DNA from 2 places in the Sulfobacillus sp. hq2 genome. Region 2 is predicted to be linked to the other one. Evidence: riboswitches for the same ligand, from Rfam matches in the RefSeq annotation. Region 2 holds a riboswitch; the other holds the start of a gene.
The links. A riboswitch is a leader RNA that binds a small molecule or an ion and turns the genes downstream of it on or off. The one in region 2 is predicted to bind thiamine pyrophosphate.
Positions count from the first base shown of each region.

Region 1 (10,898 bases), on a different contig from region 2:
ATTCTGATCATAGCCTGCCTCAGGCTCGGTTGTTGCTCCTAAAAAATACTGGCCACTCGCTTTGGGAACCACGTATATGTTGTCTCCAAAAATCGGGACTCTCGCCAGTAATTGCGGCAATGCGACCAAAAGACGTTGTCCTTTTACGGGCTTTAACGGCACATCCACTAAATGAGGAAGCCAGGCCCCGGTTGCGACAATCACCATCTGAGCACAAAGACGCCCCGCTGTCGTCATGACACAACCATCCTCGATTCCTGTGACCATCACGCCTGAACGGATTAACGCGTTATGGCTAACAGCCGCTTGGGCCATCATACGCGTTGCACGGTAAGCATCCACTTGCCCGCCTACAACCCAAATGCCTGACGTAATCGCGGGATGGATTTGGGGTGCCCATTCACGTATTGTGGATGCATCCAACCGCTTGACCACGTAACCCATCTGCGTGTGACGACGTATGAAAGGATCCGACGGTCCCCATGCATTTGGTGTGTTCGTCACCCGCACGATTCCTGATAAGTCCAAGTCCAGCCCGAATCCTATGCGCTGCCGGATAGCCTCGTCCCACTCTTGGTATAGGGTCAAAGAGCGCATGCCCCATTCTAAACCGGGTCCTCCTTGGGCAAATTCTATTTGTGGAGCCAACATGCCCCCAGCCCCATAAGAAACGCCCGCACCGACGCGCTCTTGCTCTAACACCGTCACATCAAGACCCGACGCGGCTAAGTCATAGGCTAATGCACAGCCAATCACACCCCCACCTACGATCAGGACGTCTGGTGCATCACCCATAAATTCCCTCCCCCTTAAGAATTCAGCGCCGTTACATCCCATGACCGCAGAAGGGACAATCGTCTCGCGCCGGGATCGTCATAACCCGTGTCGTGGTAGAAAACCCATCCCACTGCCATAGCCGACCCACCAGCGAGCGGCCTGCCTGTAAGACCCATTTCAGCGTTTCTTGGGCTTGCACAAGCCCCGCCATCGCGACCACGGGGCCCAATACCCCCGTTACGGCGCAATCATCGGCTACGTCCCGCACCGACCCAAACAAGCACGTTAAGCAAGGCTTTCCACCCCTCATTCCAAACACCAACGCTTCATAACCTGTCGCCCCGGCAAAGAACATGGGTTTCCCCGAATAGATGCCATAGCGATTCAATGCCTCGCGCGCCAAGCCGTTATCAACCCCATCCAAAACAATGTCCGCCTCGTTCAGCAACTGGTCAGCATTGTCTTCCGTCAGATTCACGCAATGTTTCTCAACCTCCACCGTTAAAGAGAGTTCTTGCAAGCGACTCGCCACAGCATCCACTTTAAATTGTCCGATACTTTGCGGAGTGAGGAGAGTTTGTCGCGAGAGATTGTGGCCCTCGACCCGATCTGGGTCAATTAATATGACCCGGCCGATGCCCTGAGCGACCAGATATTGAAGGGCCGCTTGGCCAATGCCCCCTACGCCCACCACAGCAATGACAGACTTCCTGAGCTGGGCTACCCGGTCTGGTTTAATGCCTGGTAAGGCAATCAGCCGCCTCACCCGCTCTTTGTCCGTGATAACAGAACTAGGATGGGACATGCGCGCGCACCTGTCCTTGCGCAGGAGACGAGGCGGAAGCACGCCACTGTTTAGTCATTCGCCCGGCAAGAAAACCTTGCCGCCCTGCCATCACTGCCCACTTCATCGCCTGCGCCATCGCGACGGGATCTTGGGCCAAAGCAATCGCCGTGTTGATTAAGACTGCATCCGCTCCCAATTCCATGGCCATCGCGGCATCAGCAGCCGCCCCAATGCCTGCGTCCACCACAATCGGCACCCGCGTCACCCGTTCTTTGATTCGCCCGATTACCTCCGTATTGACAATGCCTTGGCCTGAACCAATAGGAGAACCTAAGGGCATCACGGCCGCCGCCCCTTCGTCTTCCAAATGCTTGGCTAACACCGGATCGGGGCTGGTATAGACCATGACGGCAAATCCTTTTTGAACTAACCGCTTCGTCGCCTCAAGCGTCAGGATGGGATCTGGCCACAGCCATTCGTTGTCCCCTATCATTTCTAATTTGATTAAGTCCCCAATACCCGCCGCACGAGCGATGTCCGCTACAAGCAGCGCATCCTGGACGGTGTGACAGCCTGCGGTGTTAGGCAAAATCTTAACCGATGAGGGCAATGCCTCTAGCAGCGACGGTTTTTTGGGCTGGGACAAATCGACCCGGCGCAGTGCCACGGTGACTAATTCGGTTCCAGATGCCGTTATGGCCTCTTGCATAATGGCATCACTCATGTATTTGCCGGTTCCAACAAAGAGGCGGGAATGAAACGCATAAGGGCCGATTTTAACCGGCCCATCTGGACAAATCGACATTAATATCCTCCTCCAACGAAACGAATGATTTCGACCGATTGCCCGGGCTGCAATGTGACATGACCAAATTGCTCACGCGACACGATCGCGCCTTCCACCATGACAGCGACGGCTTGATGCGTGACGCCAAGGGAATTCAGCAGACCACTGACGGTCATGCCGTGTTCAATGGTGCTAGACTCCCCGTTAATCGTAATCACCACCGGATGATATCCCCCTTTCGTTGAGTCCACACCTGCTTAATCGCGGCCGCCGCGTGCTCTGGCTGGGACTGTTGCCAAATGCCGTCTCCAACCACCACACCCGCAACTCCCCAACTCACAACGTCGCACACGGTGTGGGCATTGATGCCTCCAATCGCGAGGACAGGTTTGGCAGTCCTCTTTAAAATTTCCTCAAGGCTAGCGCGTGATCGTGGCATTAACCCCGGTTTCGACCGACTGGCAAAGGCATGCCCCCACACATAACCGTCTGCTTCCTGACGCTCTTCGAACTCGGACAATGAATGGATCGATGCCACAACCGGACCACGCCACTTTGTGGTCCCGCGTTTGATCCATGCATAGCGCGCAGGCCACTGCAGCCCAGAGGCCTGCAGTGCCTGGGCCGCTCTGATATGGCCTCCAATCCACAAAGGCACCGAGGGAACAAGCTCGCGAATGGTGGTGCCCCATGTGAGCCATTCGTCATAGGTGAGCATGGGGCCTCTAAGCCACAGCGCATCTAAGGATTCCCCGACTGCAGGAAGATGGCGGAGATGGGCCGGATCAAACCGGCCGACGTCAATCAGCCCGCATAGCATCGGCTTACGACGGCTCGACCTGGAGTTTCGATCCGCGTTGTCGGAATTCCTCGGCCTTTTCTTGAAGTCCTCGAGCCACTGCGTCGTCTAACGACACTTCATGCTCCTGGGCCCAGTCGCGAAGATCCTGGGTAATTCGCATTGCACAAAACTTGGGCCCGCACATGGAACAAAAATGGGCCGTTTTAGCGGGTTCTGCGGGTAACGTTTCATCATGGAAGGCTAAGGCGGTAGGGGGGTCAATGCTTAAATGAAATTGGTCTGCCCACCGGAACTCAAAGCGCGCCTGAGACAACGCATCGTCCCATGCCTGAGCTGCCGGATGCCCTTTGGCAACGTCTGCGGCATGCGCCGCAATTTTATAGGCGATCACGCCGTCTTTGACGTCATTTCGGTTCGGGAGACCAAGATGCTCCTTCGGTGTCACATAGCACAGCATCGCCGTGCCGTACCATCCAATCATCGCGGCTCCTATGGCCGAGGTGATATGATCATAGCCCGGTGCAATATCTGTTGTCAGGGGGCCCAACGTGTAAAACGGGGCATCATGGCAAATCGCGCGCTCTCTCTCAACATTTTCTTGAATTTTGTGCAAAGGCACGTGTCCTGGCCCCTCGATCATGACCTGCACGTCGTGGCGCCATGCCATCTGAGTCAGATCGCCCAAGGTCTCAAGCTCTGCAAATTGCGCATCATCGTTCGCATCGGCAATAGATCCGGGACGCAGACCATCTCCCAAAGACACCGCAATATCATAGGACTGCAATATCTGGCAAATCTCTTCGAAATGGGTATAAAGAAAATTCTCTTGATGGTGGGCTAAACACCATACCGCCATGATCGATCCCCCACGGGATACAATTCCCGTCACACGGCGCGCAGTTAAAGGGATATACGCTAAGCGCACCCCGGCATGAATGGTGAAGTAGTCGACGCCCTGTTCCGCTTGTTCGATGAGGGTGTCCCGGTAGATTTCCCAAGTAAGTGCTTCGGGGCGTCCTCCCACTTTCTCTAGCGCCTGATAAATGGGGACGGTACCGACCGGCACAGGCGCATTGCGAAGAATCCATTGCCGGGTCGCATGAATGTTTTTCCCTGTGGACAAATCCATCACCGTGTCTGCGCCCCATAACGTAGCCCAGCGCATCTTCTCCACTTCCTCATCAATGGATGAGGCGACGGCCGAATTGCCGATATTGGCATTGATCTTGACGTGAAATCGCCGGCCGATAATCATCGGTTCCGATTCAGGATGATTGATATTGCTGGGAATAATCGCCCGGCCACTGGCTACCTCTTCCCGCACCACTTCCGGATCAAAGCCTTCGCGCAGGGCTACAAACTCCATTTCGGGGGTCACGATGCCTTGTCGTGCGTAGTGCATTTGCGTCACAATTTTTCCCGCTTGAGCCCGAAGCGGTTTTCTATCCAATGATGGCATGACAGGCGCCTGGCCCCGGCCATTATCCTCCGGCTTAACGGGGCGAGCCGGATATTCTTCAACATCTTCGCGTGCCATAATCCACGGGCGCCTTAAGGGAGGAAGTCCCTGCCGAATATCCACAGATACCCGCTCGTCCGTATAAGGACCACTCGTGTCATAGACACGGAGCGTATTGGGCCCCTCCCCCGCATTGAGAACAATCTCACGCATGGGCACCTGGATATCGGCGCGACTGCCGGCAATGTAGACTTTGTGACTTGCAGGAAATACCTCATAGGCATTGGATATAGGGGGTTTAGACGTCATCAAGCATCCTCCTCAGCACAGAATGAACAAGAGGACCGAATCCCTGATGAGGGGACAAAACCCCGGGGTGAAGTTGTCGAATACGTGGTAAAAACACATGTCCCTCCGCTGGCATTACCCAGATCAGGTCTTACGGTCGGTGGAGTACTCCACCCTCTCAGCCCGGTTCCGCGAGCTCCCGTTGTCACCACTATGCCTGGTGATACCCTTTTTGGCAAGAGGTATTTGCCGATTCATGCGTAATTTTCTAAAAAATTGCACCTCCTTCACACGGTGCCGAGGCAAAACAAAGCAAATCGTGAGGCTTGGCAAAGACACCACAAGATAGCCTGTGGTATAAATAAAGGCATGTCAACGACCACGTTATGGATACAAATTGATTTCCCCGCCACCCAGCAGAAGTCTTGGATCTTTCAAGATCCTGACGCTATTGTTGCAGCATATCAGGTGAGTGACGTCGCAGCATGTCTCAATCAGCTCCAAGCCGCGACCCAAAGTGGAAAATGGGTAGCAGGCTACATCGCGTATGACGCAGCACCGGGGATTGACCCACAGATGGTGGTCCAATCCTCCCCCTCTGACGTGCCCTTACTGCTCTTTGGCATCTTTTCTCAACCGCCCCTTGTGAAAGATCAGGACGTTCTCACCACAGTGCCCCCCGCAAAATGGACCCCTGACGAAGACGCCAAGACACATGCCCAAAAAATCTCACGCATTCATGACGCCATCCGGGAGGGCCTGACCTACCAAACCAATTACACCTTTCGGCTTCGCAGCACGCTATCCGAGTCACCTTTTTCCTATTATCAAACGCTACGTATGGCCCAGCAAGCATCGTATAGTATGTATATCGAAACCGAATCGCTTGCGGTCCTTTCCTTGTCGCCCGAACTCTTCTTTTCCTTTGATCACGGACATGTTGTGACGCGTCCGATGAAAGGCACCGCGCCCCGGGGCCGCTATCGCGACGAAGATCAAAAGATGGCAGATGACTTGCAGCATTCGGACAAAAACCGGGCCGAAAACGTCATGATTACCGACCTCCTGCGCAATGATTTAGGTCGCATTGCGATAACAGGCAGTGTCCAGACCACTGCCCTATGGGATATTGAAGCCTATCCCACGGTGTGGCAAATGACGTCAACGGTTGAAGCCGATATTCCCGAATATCGGGGATGGATACATGTCATGCAAAGCTTATTTCCCAGTGGTTCCATTACGGGCGCCCCTAAACTTAGCACGATGAAACTGATTGCAACGCTCGAGTCCTCTCCACGTGGGATATATTGCGGCACCCTCGGATATGCAACGCCTGAAGGTTCTGCCACCTTCAATGTGGCCATTCGCACCATTGTCGTCGATACAAGGACGCATCACGCCGAATTTGGAACCGGTGGCGGCATCACTTGGGATTCCAAGGCCTCTGATGAATATGAGGAATTGTTGACAAAAAGTCAGTTTCTCACGCACCAGCCTCCACGCTTTGATCTGTTGGAAACGATGCGCCTTGATGATGGTGTCTACTGGCTATTGTCCCATCATATGCAAAGGCTCTTGGCATCTGCGCAATTTTACGGATACACCATACCTCTTCCCGAGATTTACAAAGCTCTTCAAGCCATTGCTGACACACATCCTCAAGGTTCTTGGAAAGTGCGGCTCACGCTCGCTCTTAGCGGGTCTATCTCCACCACCATCAGCCCCTTGGTGCCGATTCTCTCCCCCCAAAAGGCCGCGTGGGCCGCTTCTCCTGTCGACGCCCGCAAACCATGGCTATTTCACAAAACAACGGAGCGGACGCTTTATGATCACCATCATCCCCATACGTCTAAGGTATTCGACCATTTGCTATGGAATGAACAGGGCGAAGTCACAGAGTTTACGCGGGGCAATCTTGTGATTTGGCGAGACGGCCAGCTCGTAACGCCCGCACGAGAGTCCGGCTTATTGGCGGGAACCTTTCGGGCCTTTTTACTCGAGCAAGGCGAGATCCAAGAAGGCCGGATCACGCGCGATGATCTGCGCCGCTGCCCGCGGGCGTGGTTCATTAATAGCCTGCACGGCTGGATTCCCATTGATCTGCCGATTTTAGATTAACATCCTAATTTTGCATAAGACTTATCCTGGCTCGAAGCTCGGTTGCCAAATTTTGTAATTTAAGGTAAACTTACCCTAACATCAAGGGAGGGATACCGGATGTCTATACCCCGCATTGCGGTTTGCCAGCTCGCATACCAGCGGGATCTTGATAAAGCGCTGGCGCGAGCGGTCGAGTCCGTCCGTCAGGCGGCCAGCCGCGGTGCGGATATTGCCGTCTTACCCGAATGGTTTTTAGGTTTAAATCCGGTAGAAGTTATCCCCAATCGTTTAACACAGGCGCTGAGCCGCGTGGCCAGTGAATTGGGTCTGATTGTCGTGACGGGCTCGGTTCGGGTCTTAGATGGCGTGACCATTAAAAAGCAACAACGCGGACTCGTTGTCGAGAAAGATGGCACCATTGTCGGTACCCAGTCGAAAGTCAATTTCCAACCCACGGAACGGCCATGGTTTGAACCCGGATCAGGCATCACCGCCATCCACACCCGCTGGGGGCGCATCGTCATTTTGTTAGGGCTCGATGCATGGGATCAAGATTTATGGCATCAAGCTCAAGCCCTTCAACCCGAACTGGTGGTGATGGCAGCCAGCCCTCGCACCGTGACCGAGCGGAACCACATGCAAGAACTCGCCGTCAGTCACAGCTTGGAAATCCAAGCGACCGTGGTTGTCGCACCCATTATCGGACGATTTTCTGGACAAAATTACCTAGGCGGCGCCCTCATTGCGCACCAAGGCCGCCTGTTAAGCATGGCTGGTGAAGAACCTGTCCTCTTAATGGCCGACGATCCCCAGGCACCGTTGATCCAACTCGGCGTGACTGATGTCTCCAGTTATATCCCGCAGTGCCCACCGCCTGTCGGCATGACGACCTTTGCTCGCAAAGCGATTGAACCGGAAGCCGAAAAAAAAGTCCTCTGTGACTGGGGGGCGCTTCTCGCAGATGATGTGCGAGACGCTGGAAGACAGCTCTTAGCCATGGCCCAAGAGAATCCACGGTGGCTGGCTTTGGCGCCGGCCCGAGCTCACCAGGCTGAGGCTTTAAACGACTTGCTCGAGAGCGGCGCTGCCGGCTGTTTCCTGTATCCAGCGCTCGACCGCTTGATGCCCTATGACGCTGGTATTATGGCGTTGACATCGGTCATGGCCCGGTTTCGGCGCCCGGTTGTCATTCACACCGGTCCCGGGCCTAATCCGCTGCGGTATGAATCACCTTTGCTCTGGGATGAGTTTCTATCAGCTATTCCGCAATGCCCCGTGATTTTCATCCATTCCGGGCAAATGCGCCCTTTCTGGGACGAAGTCCTGTTGCTAGCCCACCGCCATGCGCATTGTTATCTCGAAACCTCGTTAGTGCCCTTGGACCTGTTACAAGAAGCTTTGCGCCAACTTGGTGCGGCCCGATTAGTCTTTGGCAGTGGCGGTGCAGAAAGCCTTTTTATGGACGAATGGCAGAAGCTTGAAGCGCTGAAACCACTGTTGTCGCCTGCCGAATGGAATGACATTACGGGGCAGACCGCTCGCAACATCTTTTTTGAATCACAAGACGTTCGTAAAGCCGGCAAATTTAACGTTATTCGGCGACCCGGATAAGACAAGTTATCCACGATGTTATTCACACTCATCCACAGCGTTGTGGACAAACGATTGGGCGACTCGCCTCCCTTTTGTTATAATTAAGGAGAAGGAGGCCACACGATGAACGACCCGGCTGTGGAGAAGATTCCGGTTGTGGACTTAAAAGGGCGCGCTCTCACGCCATGTTCCCTAGCCAAAGCTGAACAGAATCTCCAAGATGGGTTGGCACGTCTTATCGACGGCGTGCTGCACCTCAACTATCTGCCAATGGCCTACCGTAAGGTTTACCGGATGGTTAGACGGCGAGACGGTTATACTTGTGCATGGTGCCATGGACCAGGATCCACATTAGAGCATGTATTACCTATTTCTTGGGGCGGCCGCACCACAATGGACAACTGTGTCATTGCGTGCCGAGCCTGTAATCATTCCCGTAACAATGCGCTGCCTTCGCAATTTATCGCTTGGACGGGATTTAAGCCTACTCATCCTGTGATTTTGCGCATTTTGCATAACGAAGAACAGGAGTTACGCAAAGCGAGACGATCCTTGCGCAACCGTCCCATTGAATCTTGCGCGAGTAAAGAAGAAGCCCAGATCTGGGTTGCCTTTCATCAAGGCGCGTTTGATACCTCAAGACCCGCCCCGCCGGATCAACCAAGCAGTCGCTTCCGTCCGGATTCGCGGCCTTTTTTGCAGTTTTTTGTCCCCTAAGATTACGAAGGTTGCCAACTCCCCAAAACCGTTTGTCCCAAAGTTTCTTGAGACTTAGGCACGCGAATCCGAATCGCTTTCGTGCCACCGTGATCCGTCCATACCGCGTAATACGTCACTTGCTTATGTCGTACGATTTTCCATTCGTGTATGTGCGGCGAGACCCGCGTAATGGGTTTTGCCATCCGTGGAAGCTTGTTCAAGGAAAATCGCGCTAAAAAGCGTAGCCCCTCGCCATGATGTCCAGACTCCACATAAGCCTGTCCGTGGTCTAATGCGTGCCATGAGGCAGGAATCGTCACGCTTTCATGATGTACGTGCACCACATGCCAGTGACCACTTTGCGAGCCGAGCCAAATACCACCTACTACGATTGCAGCTACCGCCGCTGCTCCTGAAATCCAAGCCACCGTTTTCATAACTCTATGATAACACCTTTGCTTTCGGCAGGGAGACAGAATCTTGTTCTCATCAATAATGACCACAGTCACTGACTAAAGCCATTGACTATGGTCATTATGCCTTCTTATAATCGGCTGCAGAAAGGAGCATCCCCTATGTCGACTCGCACTGTGCAAAAACACGCAACGCACCAGAAAATTTTCTCAACCGCCCTACACCTGTTCCGCACCCAAGGATTTGAGCAAACGTCTGTCGACCAGATTGTGCGCGCTGCCGGCGTCTCCAAAGGCTCATTTTTTGTGCATTTTCCTACTAAAAAAGCCATCTTCACCACATATGTGGACCACCTCACCGACACTTTTTTGCCATCTTTGCCAAAGTGGCTGGCATTGCCTCCTATCGACGGCTTACATCAGGCGACAAAAGCCTTAACACAGGTCGCCGAACAAGACTATGCCCTTCTGCCCTACATTATTGAAGCCGAGTTGCTCGCAGAGCCGTGGGATGATGGACGCCTTAGCAGCCTTCATCACATCTTCGACCCGTTAATAACACACGCGCAATCAGCTGGCGTGGTGCGCTCTGACCTGTCAGCAGCACAGTTGGCGGACCACTGGTTATCGACCTTCTTTATCTCTTTGATTTGGGCATTTCGCCATGGCGAACCTCTAACGTCAGGATGTGCCGTGCCTTTACAACTTGCCTGGGAAGGAATGAGAAACCCCTCATGAAGGATCTTCAACGTCTAACGACTAGTGTGATGTTGGCCACTTTCCTGGCGGCGTGGGACAGTACGGTCGTTGGCACAATTGGCCCATCCATCGCCAAGTCACTAGGAGGCTTAGCCTGGTATCCTTGGATGCTCACGGGCTTTATGGTGATGACGACCGTCTTCACGCCTATTACGGGCTACCTCTCCGATTACCAACCGCCAGAAATTCTTTACCAGTGGAGTATTGGCATCTTTCTAGTCGGATCGTTAACCAGCGGCACCGCTTTGTCCATGGGCTGGTTTATTGTCGGCCGCCTCATCCAGGGTGCCGGCGCTGGAGGCATTCTGACTCTGGGATTAATCCTCATGGGCCGCCATTTTCAAGGATCTGAGCGGATTCAGATGCAAGGGCGGCTGAGCACTATGTGGGGACTTGCCGGCCTATTAGGCCCCACACTCGGGGGGATAACGGCT
Region 1 covers NZ_NWUL01000038.1:17,375-28,272, reverse strand. The annotation lists gene CO251_RS11335 (FAD-binding oxidoreductase) at 1-795, opposite strand, end outside; gene CO251_RS11330 (ThiF family adenylyltransferase) at 827-1,582, opposite strand; gene CO251_RS11325 (thiazole synthase) at 1,569-2,369, opposite strand; gene thiS (sulfur carrier protein ThiS) at 2,369-2,569, opposite strand; gene CO251_RS11315 (thiamine phosphate synthase) at 2,566-3,171, opposite strand; gene thiC (phosphomethylpyrimidine synthase ThiC) at 3,176-4,921, opposite strand; TPP riboswitch at 5,003-5,113, opposite strand; gene pabB (aminodeoxychorismate synthase component I) at 5,270-7,018, shown strand; gene CO251_RS11300 (nitrilase-related carbon-nitrogen hydrolase) at 7,118-8,611, shown strand; gene CO251_RS11295 (HNH endonuclease) at 8,717-9,310, shown strand; gene CO251_RS11290 (hypothetical protein) at 9,313-9,729, opposite strand; gene CO251_RS11285 (TetR/AcrR family transcriptional regulator) at 9,868-10,443, shown strand; gene CO251_RS11280 (MFS transporter) at 10,440-10,898, shown strand, end outside.
Region 1: it holds a riboswitch for thiamine pyrophosphate, as region 2 does, so the genes downstream of both, thiC (phosphomethylpyrimidine synthase ThiC) here and CO251_RS09370 (ECF transporter S component) in region 2, are expected to answer to the same signal.

Region 2 (10,898 bases):
TCCAGGCAATGGCCGAGCAAGCTGAGCGGTTGGCATGGTTTCCCTCGTTTGGCGGGATGGCGAATCGTCCTTCGTTAGATTTAGCAGAGCGATTGGTAGAGATTTTACAACCTGAAGGTATGGCGTCCGTGTTCTTTAGCAATGACGGGTCAGAAGCGGTGGAAACGGCGCTGAAGCTGTCGCGATTATATTGGAAGAGCAAGGGACAGCCGCGCAAGACCAAGTTGATTGGGCGGCATCACGCCTATCATGGCGTGACATATGGGGCGTTGTCCGTGGCAGGTATCACCGCCAATCGCACGTTGTTCGAGCCTTTTGTCGGCGACGTCTACCACGCGCCCGCACCTTACGTGTCCCATTGCGCTTTTCATGGTCCAACAACAGGATGCACCTACGCGTGTGTGGCCGAACTCGAACGGATGATTCAATTTCAGGATCCTGACACCGTTGCGGCGTTCATTGCGGAGCCGGTGCAGGCGGCGGGTGGGGTCATTATCCCACCGCCGGACTACTTGGCCCGGGTCAGGGACTTGTGTACGCGCTATCATGTCTTATTCATCGCCGATGAAGTGGTAACGGCGTTTGGGCGCTTGGGTACGTGGACGGGAAGTCGCTACTACGGGATACAGCCCGACATGATGACATTTGCCAAGGGCCTGACCTCAGGATATATGCCGCTTGGTGCCACCGCGGTCAGTGGCGACGTTTTTGACACCATTACATCACAAGCCGCTGACGGTCCGGAATTTCGACACGGCAATACCTACAGTGGCCATCCGGTGGCGTGCGCGGCGGCCATCGCCAATTTGGAAATCATCGAAAAAGAAGATCTCGCCACTAATGCCCAGCATGTCGGAGAATGGATGGGCCAGGAGCTTAAGGTCTTGAGTGAGGCGTATCCCGATGCCGCGCAGTATCCGGGATGCATTGGTTTGTTAGGGCGCATTGAGATTGTGCCGGGGAAGGCCGACAAGCCAGGACAGCGGGCTTTACGCGTAGCCCAAAAAATGAAAGAGCGCGGGGTGATTGTCCGAACGGCCCAAGATATTTTAACGTTGTCTCCCCCGCTTATTATGACCAAGGAGCAAGGCCAAGACATTATTGACGCCTTGCGTCAGGCTTTAGTAGAAGAAATGGCACAATTATGAAGCAGGAGGAGGGCGCATTGATGCAGTGGCATTCGTGGGTTGACGGAGCATGGACGTCTGGGGAGCAAAGCGTAGGCACCGTGATCAATCCGGCCACAAAGGAAACGGTGGCAGAAGTCGCGACGGCAGGGATTGCAGAAGTCAATCAGGCCGTGGCCTCTGCCAAGAAGGCGTGGCAATCGGGTCCATGGCCGCGCATGGCGTTCGCAGAGCGAGCCGCTGCCCTTTTTAAATTGGCGGATGTCCTCCAGAGCCAGGCCGAGGACTTGATTCGCTGGGAAGTGTTGCAATCGGGAAAACCCATAAAGCTCGTGACCTATTCCGATTTTCCCTTTGCGTTAGACAATCTGCGGTATTTTGCAGGCGCTGGGCGCGTGCTAGAAGGTCAAGCGACTCAAGAATATAACGGCGTTCATACTTCATGGATTCGCCGCGAGCCGGTGGGAGTCGTGGCGGCTATTGCCCCATGGAATTATCCGTTGATGATGGCGATTTGGAAAATTGCTCCTGCCTTGGCAGCAGGCAATACGGTGGTGTTAAAGCCGGCAAGCATTACGCCTTTAACCGCGTTATTATTAGGGCCCGCGGCCAAAGAAGCGGGGATTCCTAGGGGAGTGCTTAATATTATCGCGGGGCCTGGGGCATTGGTGGGGGATGCGCTCGTTCGCCATCCTGATGTGGCGATGATTTCCCTCACGGGAGATACCCACACAGGCAGGAAGATTATGGCGCAGGCCGCTTCGCGAGTCAAGCGCCTGCACTTGGAATTGGGCGGCAAGGCTCCGGCGGTGGTATTTGACGATGCCCCTCTTGATGCGGCAATCCACGGGATTGCCGTTGCAGCCTTAGTCAATTCCGGGCAGGACTGTACCGCAGCAACCCGGGCCTATGTTCACCGCAAGCATTACGAACAGTTTTTAGAAGGGCTGCAAGAGGTGTTTGATCAAGCCCGCTTAGGTGATCCCATGCAAAAAGACACCGATTTAGGCCCCTTAGTCTCGCAGGCGCAATGGCAAAAAGTCACGGGCTACATTGAACAGGCTGGAAAACAAGGGGCGCGGATTATCACCGCAGGCAGGCACTTACCAGGCATCGGAACGGGCTTTTATGCGGACCCTACGATTTTAGCGGACGTCGAACAGCATTGGGCCTGTGTCCAAGAGGAAATCTTTGGGCCGGTCATCGCGGTCATGCCATTTGACACGGACGAGGACGTGCTCGCCAAGGCGAATGACGTGGACTACGGCTTGGCCGCCTCGGTGTGGACCCAGGACTTGAACCGCGCGCTCACCATGAGCAAGCATCTAGCCTTTGGCGAGGTGTGGCTCAATGACCATTTGCCGTTGACCTCGGAAATGCCGCATGGGGGCATCAAGCAAAGTGGCTTTGGTCACGATCTCTCGCGCTATGCACTCGAGGAGTACACGGTTGTGAAGCACGTCATGGCAGAGATCCACACCGATGCCATCAAACCTTGGCATTTTACGGTCTTAGGCGACGTACCTGAAGAATAACGGATAGAATGAAAGGCCGATCAGGATGGAAGCGGAGTAGGAATATCCTGCTCCGTTTGGTTTTTAGGGCTAGAGCCCAGTAATTTGCAAAAACACCCCATAAGGCCTTTTATGGCTCAACATTTCGCGCTATTCTGTATTAAATCAGGATTCGTGGCGACAGTATATCGGTGACGCCCTATTAGCGATTTTGGCAGCGTCTTTCGGGAATGGATTCGGGTAAAGAGGTGGCACAGTGGCTACGGTCAAAGATGTCCTAGGCTTGCCCATTTTATCCCAAGCGCAGGTTGTGGCCGGGAATTCGGGGTTGGAGCGGCCGGTACGGCTGGTCCATGTGGTGGATATTCCCGATATCACGCAATGGATCTTGCCACAAATGCTTTTGATGACCACGGGGTATAGTCGCTTTCAGTGGACCAGTATCATTGGGGAGCTAGATGCGCAAAAATTGAGTGGCATTATGGTAGCACTGGGGCCTTACATCCAAGAAATTCCGGATGAGGCGCTGGCGGATGCGGATCGCCTAGGCTTACCGATTATTGTTTTGCCGTGGGCGCTGCCCTTTGTGCGGGTGAGCGAAGCAGTGCACCAATTGGTGATTCAAGAGCAGTTTGCGGTGATGGCCAATATTGACCGCTTGCAAACGCAGATGGTGCGCGTGGCGGTACAAAGTCGGTCGTTGACGCAGTTATGCCAAGACTTGTCGTCGTTATGTGGCCATGCCGTGGACGTTACCGATAGTGAGGGCAATTCCCTGCTCAATCGGGCGATTCCTATGGCGGCCTTTACCCAGTTTCCTATTCAAACCTTTCATGCCCATACGCATTTTCTGCGTGTAGCCCTACCCCAGCCGCTTGAAGATTGGCAAACCCATGTCTTTGAGCATATGGCCTTAGTAACCGGTCTTTGGGTTTTACGCGAACAGGTGGCAGCACGCACGGAAGCGCGTCTACAAAGTTCTGTCTTAGATATGGCGCTGAGTGGCAACGTCACGCACGATCCGGGCTTGGTGGAGCGCGCCAAACTGATTGGATTTCATATGCATCGGCGTCACCATCTATTGGTGGTGGCGGTGGTTCGTACGGGCCCTTGCAAGACCAAACAAGGCTTTGAGCCTGTAACCCATTTGGAAGATCAGCTGCGCCATGTGTTAAGCGAATGGAAGGTCCTGACGACGCTGTCGCAAGAGTATATTGTCGCGGTTTTGCCAGAACAGCCCGCCATCAATTTGGTCTCTTTAAATCATAAAATCCATCGGTTGTTGCGTGAGAACGGGTGTCTAACTGCGGTGTTTTCTGATGCGGTGGAGACGACCAAACTCGCCGAAACATACCGCGCTATCATTCGCGTGATGCCGCGTACGGCGAGAACCGAGGTGATGGACCTAAGTAGCCTCTTATTTCCGCGATTGATTGCAGAATTGCCACCGGAGGTGATGGGGACATTGGTGAAATTGACGTGGGACCGGATTACCGATCCTGTCTTGCGTCTCACCTTACAAGTGCTCGTAGAGCATCATGGATCGCGGTCTGAGGCGGCTATGGCGCTGAGAATTCATCGCAATACCTTGCGGTACCGTGTTCAGCAGTTAGAGCAGATTTTAGAACGCCCTTTAGATCCCGGCTACCTGTGGGAGTTGGGCTTTATGTTTCGTTGGATTCAGAGTCAGGCGCAATCCCAAGGCTAAGGCTTGGGGCTTTGTTTTCCATAAGAGAATTTCCTCCGTCGACAATCAGAATCTGTCCAGTCACGTAGCTGGCTTCAGGGGCCGCTAGCCACCTAATGGCACTGGCGACTTCTTCTGGAGTTCCGGCTCGGCCCACCGGACTATAACGGGCAGCATGGTGTTCCTCGGGTGTTGAAGAGGCAGTCGCAATCCATCCTGGGGCCACCGCATTGACGGTAATGCCCCATGTTGCAGTCTCCAGAGCCAAGGTGCGCGTCAGTCCCACCATGGCGGCTTTGCCCGCCGCATAGGCAGCTTCAAAGGGATTGGTCACGACTGGGCCCGTGACCGATGCCACGTTGACGATGCGGCCGTAGCGCTGAGCTTTCATAACAGGAAGGACGGCTTTACAACATAAGAAGGCCGTCGTCGCATTGCGTGCTAGCCCTTGTTCCCACTCTTCAAGGCTTAGCGTCTCGACCGGTTGGTCACCCATTGCGGTACCAACTTGTGTCATGCCCGCATTGTTAATCAAAATCTCGAGATGGCCAAATGTGGCAAGGGTCTCGTGCACAACGTGCGTAACGGCTGACCAGTCGGTGAGGTCAGCTTCGACCGAAAAAGCGTTGAAGCCGGCTTGACGCAGTTCGTGCGCACGGTCATGAATGCGGGCTGTCGTGGATGTGATAGCGATGGCTATACCCGCTTGGGCCAAAAGCTTAGCGGTGGCAAAGCCAATGCCTTGGGCACTGCCTGCGCCCGTTATCAGCGCGACGGACCTGGGGTACGGCATATGAGTAGTCTCCTTGTCAATAGGCTATGCTCTTCTCTTCACGTTACGAAATACCCCAGAGAACTTCAAGTATTTCTTGAATCTTGTGGGTATCAATCCGGTGCTAGACTCTAAAAAACACGGTGACCTTGTCGCTGAGCCGTTTTTGAGCCCTGTAAAAAATCTGTCGGGATTGATCTCATAAGAGGGATCGTGGATTATAATCAAGAAGCAAACACAATACTGTTTGTGACATGGTACTAGGGGTGCCTAGAGGCTGAGAAGCAACGTGACCGTTGCTAACCCTTTCAACTCGATCTGGATAATGCCAGCGGGAGGAAAGTGCCAGTGACTGCGATTCACCTCATTTCTTAAGGTGTATCCTTTTCTGGAGCCCTCACTCCTTGTCCTTCACTAGGGAGGATGGGATTCATGCAAAATCATTCATCGATGCAGTGGAAACTGCGTGATATTGTTGTCACAGCCGTCTTAGCTACGGCTTGCGGTGCCATCTATCTGGGCTGGGACCTCCTCTATAAATTTGTGCCGAGTACGGTAAGCCCCGTACTAACAGCGGGTTTTAATGGCTTATGGTGGATTGCTGCAGGAATTGTTCCCTATATTGTGCGCAAGCCGGGCGCTGCTGTGTTAGCGGAATCGATTGGCGGATTTGTCGAATTTGCTTTAGGTAGCCCCTATGGGATTCAGGCGTTTACAATTGGCATTGCCCAAGGTCTAGGCGTCGAAGCGGGCTTTGCGTTAGGTCGCTATCGCCGATACAATTTGCCCATGATGCTGTTTGCCACGGCTATGGGTGGCGTCGGCAATTACATCTATTCGTACTTCTATTATGGTGTCAATGATTATACGATTTTAACCCAAGTCGGCTATGTGGTGGTCACGTTAATTAGTGGGGCTATCTTTTCCGGCTTACTGTCCACATGGATCGGCAATGCTCTCAAACGCACCGGCGTCTTGCGCAACTTTGCCATCGGCCGGCAGGCTCAAAATTCGTTATGATGACCTCTTTGTCGCGTCCGGAGCGCCAGCTCGAAACGCCTTTGTTTGCGGCAAGGGATTTGAGCGTTCGCTACGAAGGGCGCTTGGCGTTAGACCACGTTGATTTCACGCTCTACAAAGGCCAATCCGTGTTAGTGATCGGTCCCAGCGGCAGCGGTAAATCGACGCTGGCCATGGTAGTTGCGGGCCTTATCCCCGATAGCGTTGAAGCCCTGGTCACAGGACGGGTGGAACGCGCCCCAGAACTTGAGGCTTCGGGACGCATCGGCTATATTTTTCAAGATCCGGAATCGCAATTTTGCCAATTAACAGCCGGCCAAGAAATTGCGTTTGGATTGGAGAACCAAAGTGTGCCACGAGAAGAGATGGATGGGTGCATTCGTGACGCATTATCACGGGCCCATTTGGCCGTGGCACCGGACGCATACAATTTGACCTTGTCAGGCGGGATGAAACAAAAATTAGCGATTGCGTCGGCGTTGGCGCAGAATCCCGACGTCTTGATCTTCGATGAGCCGACCGCGAATCTCGATCCGCAAGGCACGGCCGAGGTGTTTCATGAAATTCGGCGGCTGCACGGTAGTGGCCGCACCCTCATGGTCATTGAGCATAAGTTTTTAGCATTTATGGATCTCCTGCCTCAAGTCATTCTCATTGGTCGCGAGGGTACCATTCGAGCTCAAGGCCCGACCCGTGAGGTGATCGCAAGAGAATGGCCATGGATGGTGCAAGAAGGTATGGTGCCGCCATGGTGGACCGATGCCCACGGGGCCTGGGGACAGCCTCACACGCTGCAGGCATTGGCGCAAGCCCGGCGCTCCTCAAAAGAACCTGACGGCAGGGACCAAGAGACGTTATTTGCAGCCCGTCAGTTGCGTTATGCCTACGGCAAACGCAAAGCATCGCGAGAGGTGCTTCATGGATTAGATTTTGAGATTCATGCTGGCGAAAAAGTCGTCATTGTGGGGCCAAACGGGTCGGGAAAATCCACGTTGCTCGCCTTGCTGGCCGGATTGACGAAACCCAGTGGAGGAGAACTCGACAGGCCGCAACCCACGGAGATGATGCCGGTACCGGTGGTGTTGGGGTTTCAAAATCCGGAGCATCAGTTTGTCTATGAACGGGTCGTGGACGAACTCGCAGATGGCTATGTCGAGGATGAGACGCCTCCCCAGGTCGGGGCGCTACTACAGCAATTTGGTCTTGATGGCTATGAGCGACATAGTCCATTCGCATTAAGTCAAGGCCAAAAAAGGCGGCTTGCGGTGGCCGTTATGCTGAAAGATGATCACCTAGCCTATGTCTTAGATGAGCCGACGTTTGGCCAAGACGCGCGGACACAAGAAGCGATTGTGAACCAATTGGAAACGCTGCACCAGCAAGGTCGTACCGTCATCATCACAACCCACGATATGGAGCTGGTGGCGCGTTACGCCAGCCGTGTTTTTGTCTTGATGGAAGGGAAGATCGTGTTTGATGGCGCTCCGGCCGATTTATTTGCAAATCCCGCGCTGATGCGCCAAGCGCATCTCGTGCCTGAATTAGTGGGTGAAGAACCCGTGCCGAGCGAAACGGCCGTGGATCCACAAACCCGGGGCTGGAGCCGGTTTGCGCAAGTGCAGGAATCACAAAAACAATCATGGCTGGGGCGGCTCAATCCCTCCGTAAAACTGATTGCGACTATACTAGCGATGGGAATTGCAATGTTTGCGGCAAATATCCCTGAAGCGGTCGCGCTGGCGATTTTTCCCGTGCTCTTGATGTGGTGGGGAGCGCAGTTGACGCTTGGCCAAATTGCCAAACGCATGGCTCCATTTGTAATTTTCTTCGTGTTATATACGTGGACGCTGACCGCGTATTCCCGTGTCGGACCGCATACGCCCGTGTTCTATTTTCTATGGTATCGCTTGAGTTGGACCGGGCTCGATAACGGGCTGATTTTAGCGTTTCGGATGCTCGCTTCCGTCGCATTTGGCGTATTATTTGTCTCCACAACCGATTTAACGGATCTCATTGTGAGTTTGTCGCAAAACTTGCGGGTACCGCCGCGTTTTAGCTACGGAAGTCTGGCGGGCATTCGCGTGTTTCCTCTTTTCGAGGATGAATGGCGCAAGATTCGCCAAGCTCGCCAACTGCGAGGAAAAGCCGGACGTTACCGCCTGACCCGGATTGTGACCTATGCCCTACCTTTATTAAGTCAAGCCATCCGCATGGGAGAACGCGTGTCCGTCGCAATGGAAGCGCGCGGATTTCGTGGGGTAGTGGCAGACAACCCTCAGGCCCGAACGTATTACCGCCGGATCCCCTTGGGATGGCAAGATGGTTTGTACGTGGTGCTGGTATGTGCGGTGAACCTAGCTATTGTGATAGGGGGGCATTAAGGCAGGTGCCGCAGTGTGTGGTCATCTTCTTGTTGGCAAGATCTCGGCTCTATGGACACGTGGTGTGCCACGTGTCCTTTTATTTTAGAGCTCTGCGCGGAACGTCTTGCCTAGCTGGGGTCCCAAGCCAAAATAGTGACGGAAGTTATAAATGAGAGGACTCCAAAGTGCCGGATCGATATGCGAGTCGTCAACCACAATGGTTTCGTGGGCGTGGACCAGGACGGTTTCGACCTGGATAATGGCAAAACGAGTATGCGCGCCTGCCATGTGCAGCGTGACGAGCTTAGCCTCGATTTGGAGTGGGCATTCGCTAATGCGGTGGGGGCGAACCTCGTGTGAAGGCTGAGGCGTTAGGCCACAGACCCTAAACTTGTCGGGTTCGAACCGGAACACGCCCCGCTTATGTTCCGGGACCGGCTGGGCTCCGGTGAAGGGAGCAAGGGCCTCCACCTGCTCCCACAGGTCGGGACTGGGGACGTTCACGACACATTCGCCATGTCGCCGGAGATTGGTTAACCCGTGCCCGCCTTCCCCCAATCCCAAGACAATGCGAGAACCTAATGCCCAGGCTGAGGACATCGGAGTAATGTTAGTACTGCCGTCTAGGTTTAAGGTGCTGAGCAGGACGACCGGTGTCCCGAAATATAAGATCCTTGGATGGACAATCCGCGTGGGGAACTTGGGTTCTAGATGTTGCGTCATGGCAAGACCTCCCTAAGGCTTAGTGGATTCCGCCGCTATTGTAAGACGCAATCTATTCGACTAGTATCGAACTATACATGTTATGGGCCAATGAATGGAGGTATGGAATGACGGTACCGAATTTGGTGGAGGTTGCGTCCTTAATAGGGGATGAATCACGGGCCGCGATGTTGCTGTGTTTGCTGGGCGGCAAGGCGCTACCAGCTAGTGAACTCGCCCGCGCGGCCCATGTGACGCCCCAAACCGCCAGCTCACATCTCGCCAAGATGGTGGCAGGGGGCCTATTGGTCCACGAATCCTACGGCCGGCATCGCTATTATCGTTTAGCGAGCATTGAGGTGGGGTTGGCATTGGAGGCACTCAATGCCGTTGCGTCCCCTAAGCCGATTCGCTCCCTTCGTGAATCGGAGGAATCACGTGCTTTGCGCTTTGCCAGGACCTGCTATGACCATCTCGCTGGGGAGGTTGGGGTGGCGTTAACCGATAAGATGGGGGAACTGGGTCTGGTGCGCTCCCAAGGGCGAGACTTTGTCGTGACGTTGAATGGAACACAGTGGTTTCGCGAATTCGGGATAGACGTGGAAGATCTTGGACGCAGCCGGCGCCATTTTGCACGGCAATGCTTGGACTGGAGCGAACGCCGGCATCATATGGCCGGGGCGCTGGGGGCGGCACTCACTAATCGCCTTATCGAACTCAAGTGGGTCGAGCGAGTTCCCGTGGGGCGCGCTGTGCGCATAACGCCTTCAGGATTGATGGGCTTCAAAGGGGAACTGGGCATACGGTTCTCAATCAGCGGCAGATAACGCGTGCTCGGGAGCCCCTTGGTGATTCAGGTAATGTTCAGCTCACATTCAGGACCGTTTCAGCTTGTCTTGTTAAAATCCCCCGGGAAGAACAAGGGGGAAAGCGCATGAGTGTTTCACGTGTGTTGCATAAATCGTCGTTTAGGACAGGGGCCATGCTTGCCGTTCTCTTTATCGTGGCGGTAACTGTAAGGTGGACCGTCTTGTCCACAGCAGGTCAAATCTTCGGGAATTATGGCTTGCAATCGGCAAAGATGTTTGGGATCGATGCGTCTCGAACCCCAAAACCGAACGTCTTGCAACAATCACTCGCGGTGCACTGGCGATATGACGGAGGCGCCGTTATGAATCCCGTGGCCGTGCGAGGCGTGGTATATGGAGGAACGGTTTCCTCGCCCTTTGAAGTGGTGGCGCTCAATATTAAAAATGGTCATCCGCTGTGGGCTACCCCCGTCAATAATCAGGTCATGACCATGCCGCTTGTCATAGGCAATCGGGTGTTTGTGGGAAAGGGCAATAGTCTATTTCCGGAAGTGCCGCAAATAGGTCAGGCGAATATCCGGGGCACTGGCAGCAGCAGTGTCATGGCCTTATCCGCCAAAACGGGACAAGTGCTGTGGCAAGTTCCTACACAGGGAGAAGATATGCCGACTCCCGTCTATTGGCAAGGGGATTTATATGTTGTCGGCGGATCAGACCAACTCATGGAGATTAGTCCTGTCACCGGCCAAATTCTTCGTACGTTGCCGATTCCGAGTTATGTTAGTATGTCGTCCCCGGTCGTTTCGCAAGGCGTGCTCTATTTTGGCGGTGCCTATCCCTACACGTTTTATGCGGTGAATTTAAGGACATGGCGCGTCCAATGGCAGACACCCGTGTCTGGTGC
Region 2 covers NZ_NWUL01000032.1:18,856-29,753, forward strand. The annotation lists gene CO251_RS09350 (aspartate aminotransferase family protein) at 1-1,148, shown strand, start outside; gene CO251_RS09355 (aminobutyraldehyde dehydrogenase) at 1,169-2,662, shown strand; gene CO251_RS09360 (PucR family transcriptional regulator) at 2,898-4,349, shown strand; gene CO251_RS09365 (SDR family NAD(P)-dependent oxidoreductase) at 4,306-5,121, opposite strand; TPP riboswitch at 5,353-5,458, shown strand; gene CO251_RS09370 (ECF transporter S component) at 5,533-6,120, shown strand; gene CO251_RS09375 (ATP-binding cassette domain-containing protein) at 6,117-8,501, shown strand; gene CO251_RS09380 (flavin reductase family protein) at 8,586-9,206, opposite strand; gene CO251_RS09385 (helix-turn-helix transcriptional regulator) at 9,314-10,012, shown strand; gene CO251_RS09390 (PQQ-binding-like beta-propeller repeat protein) at 10,120-10,898, shown strand, end outside.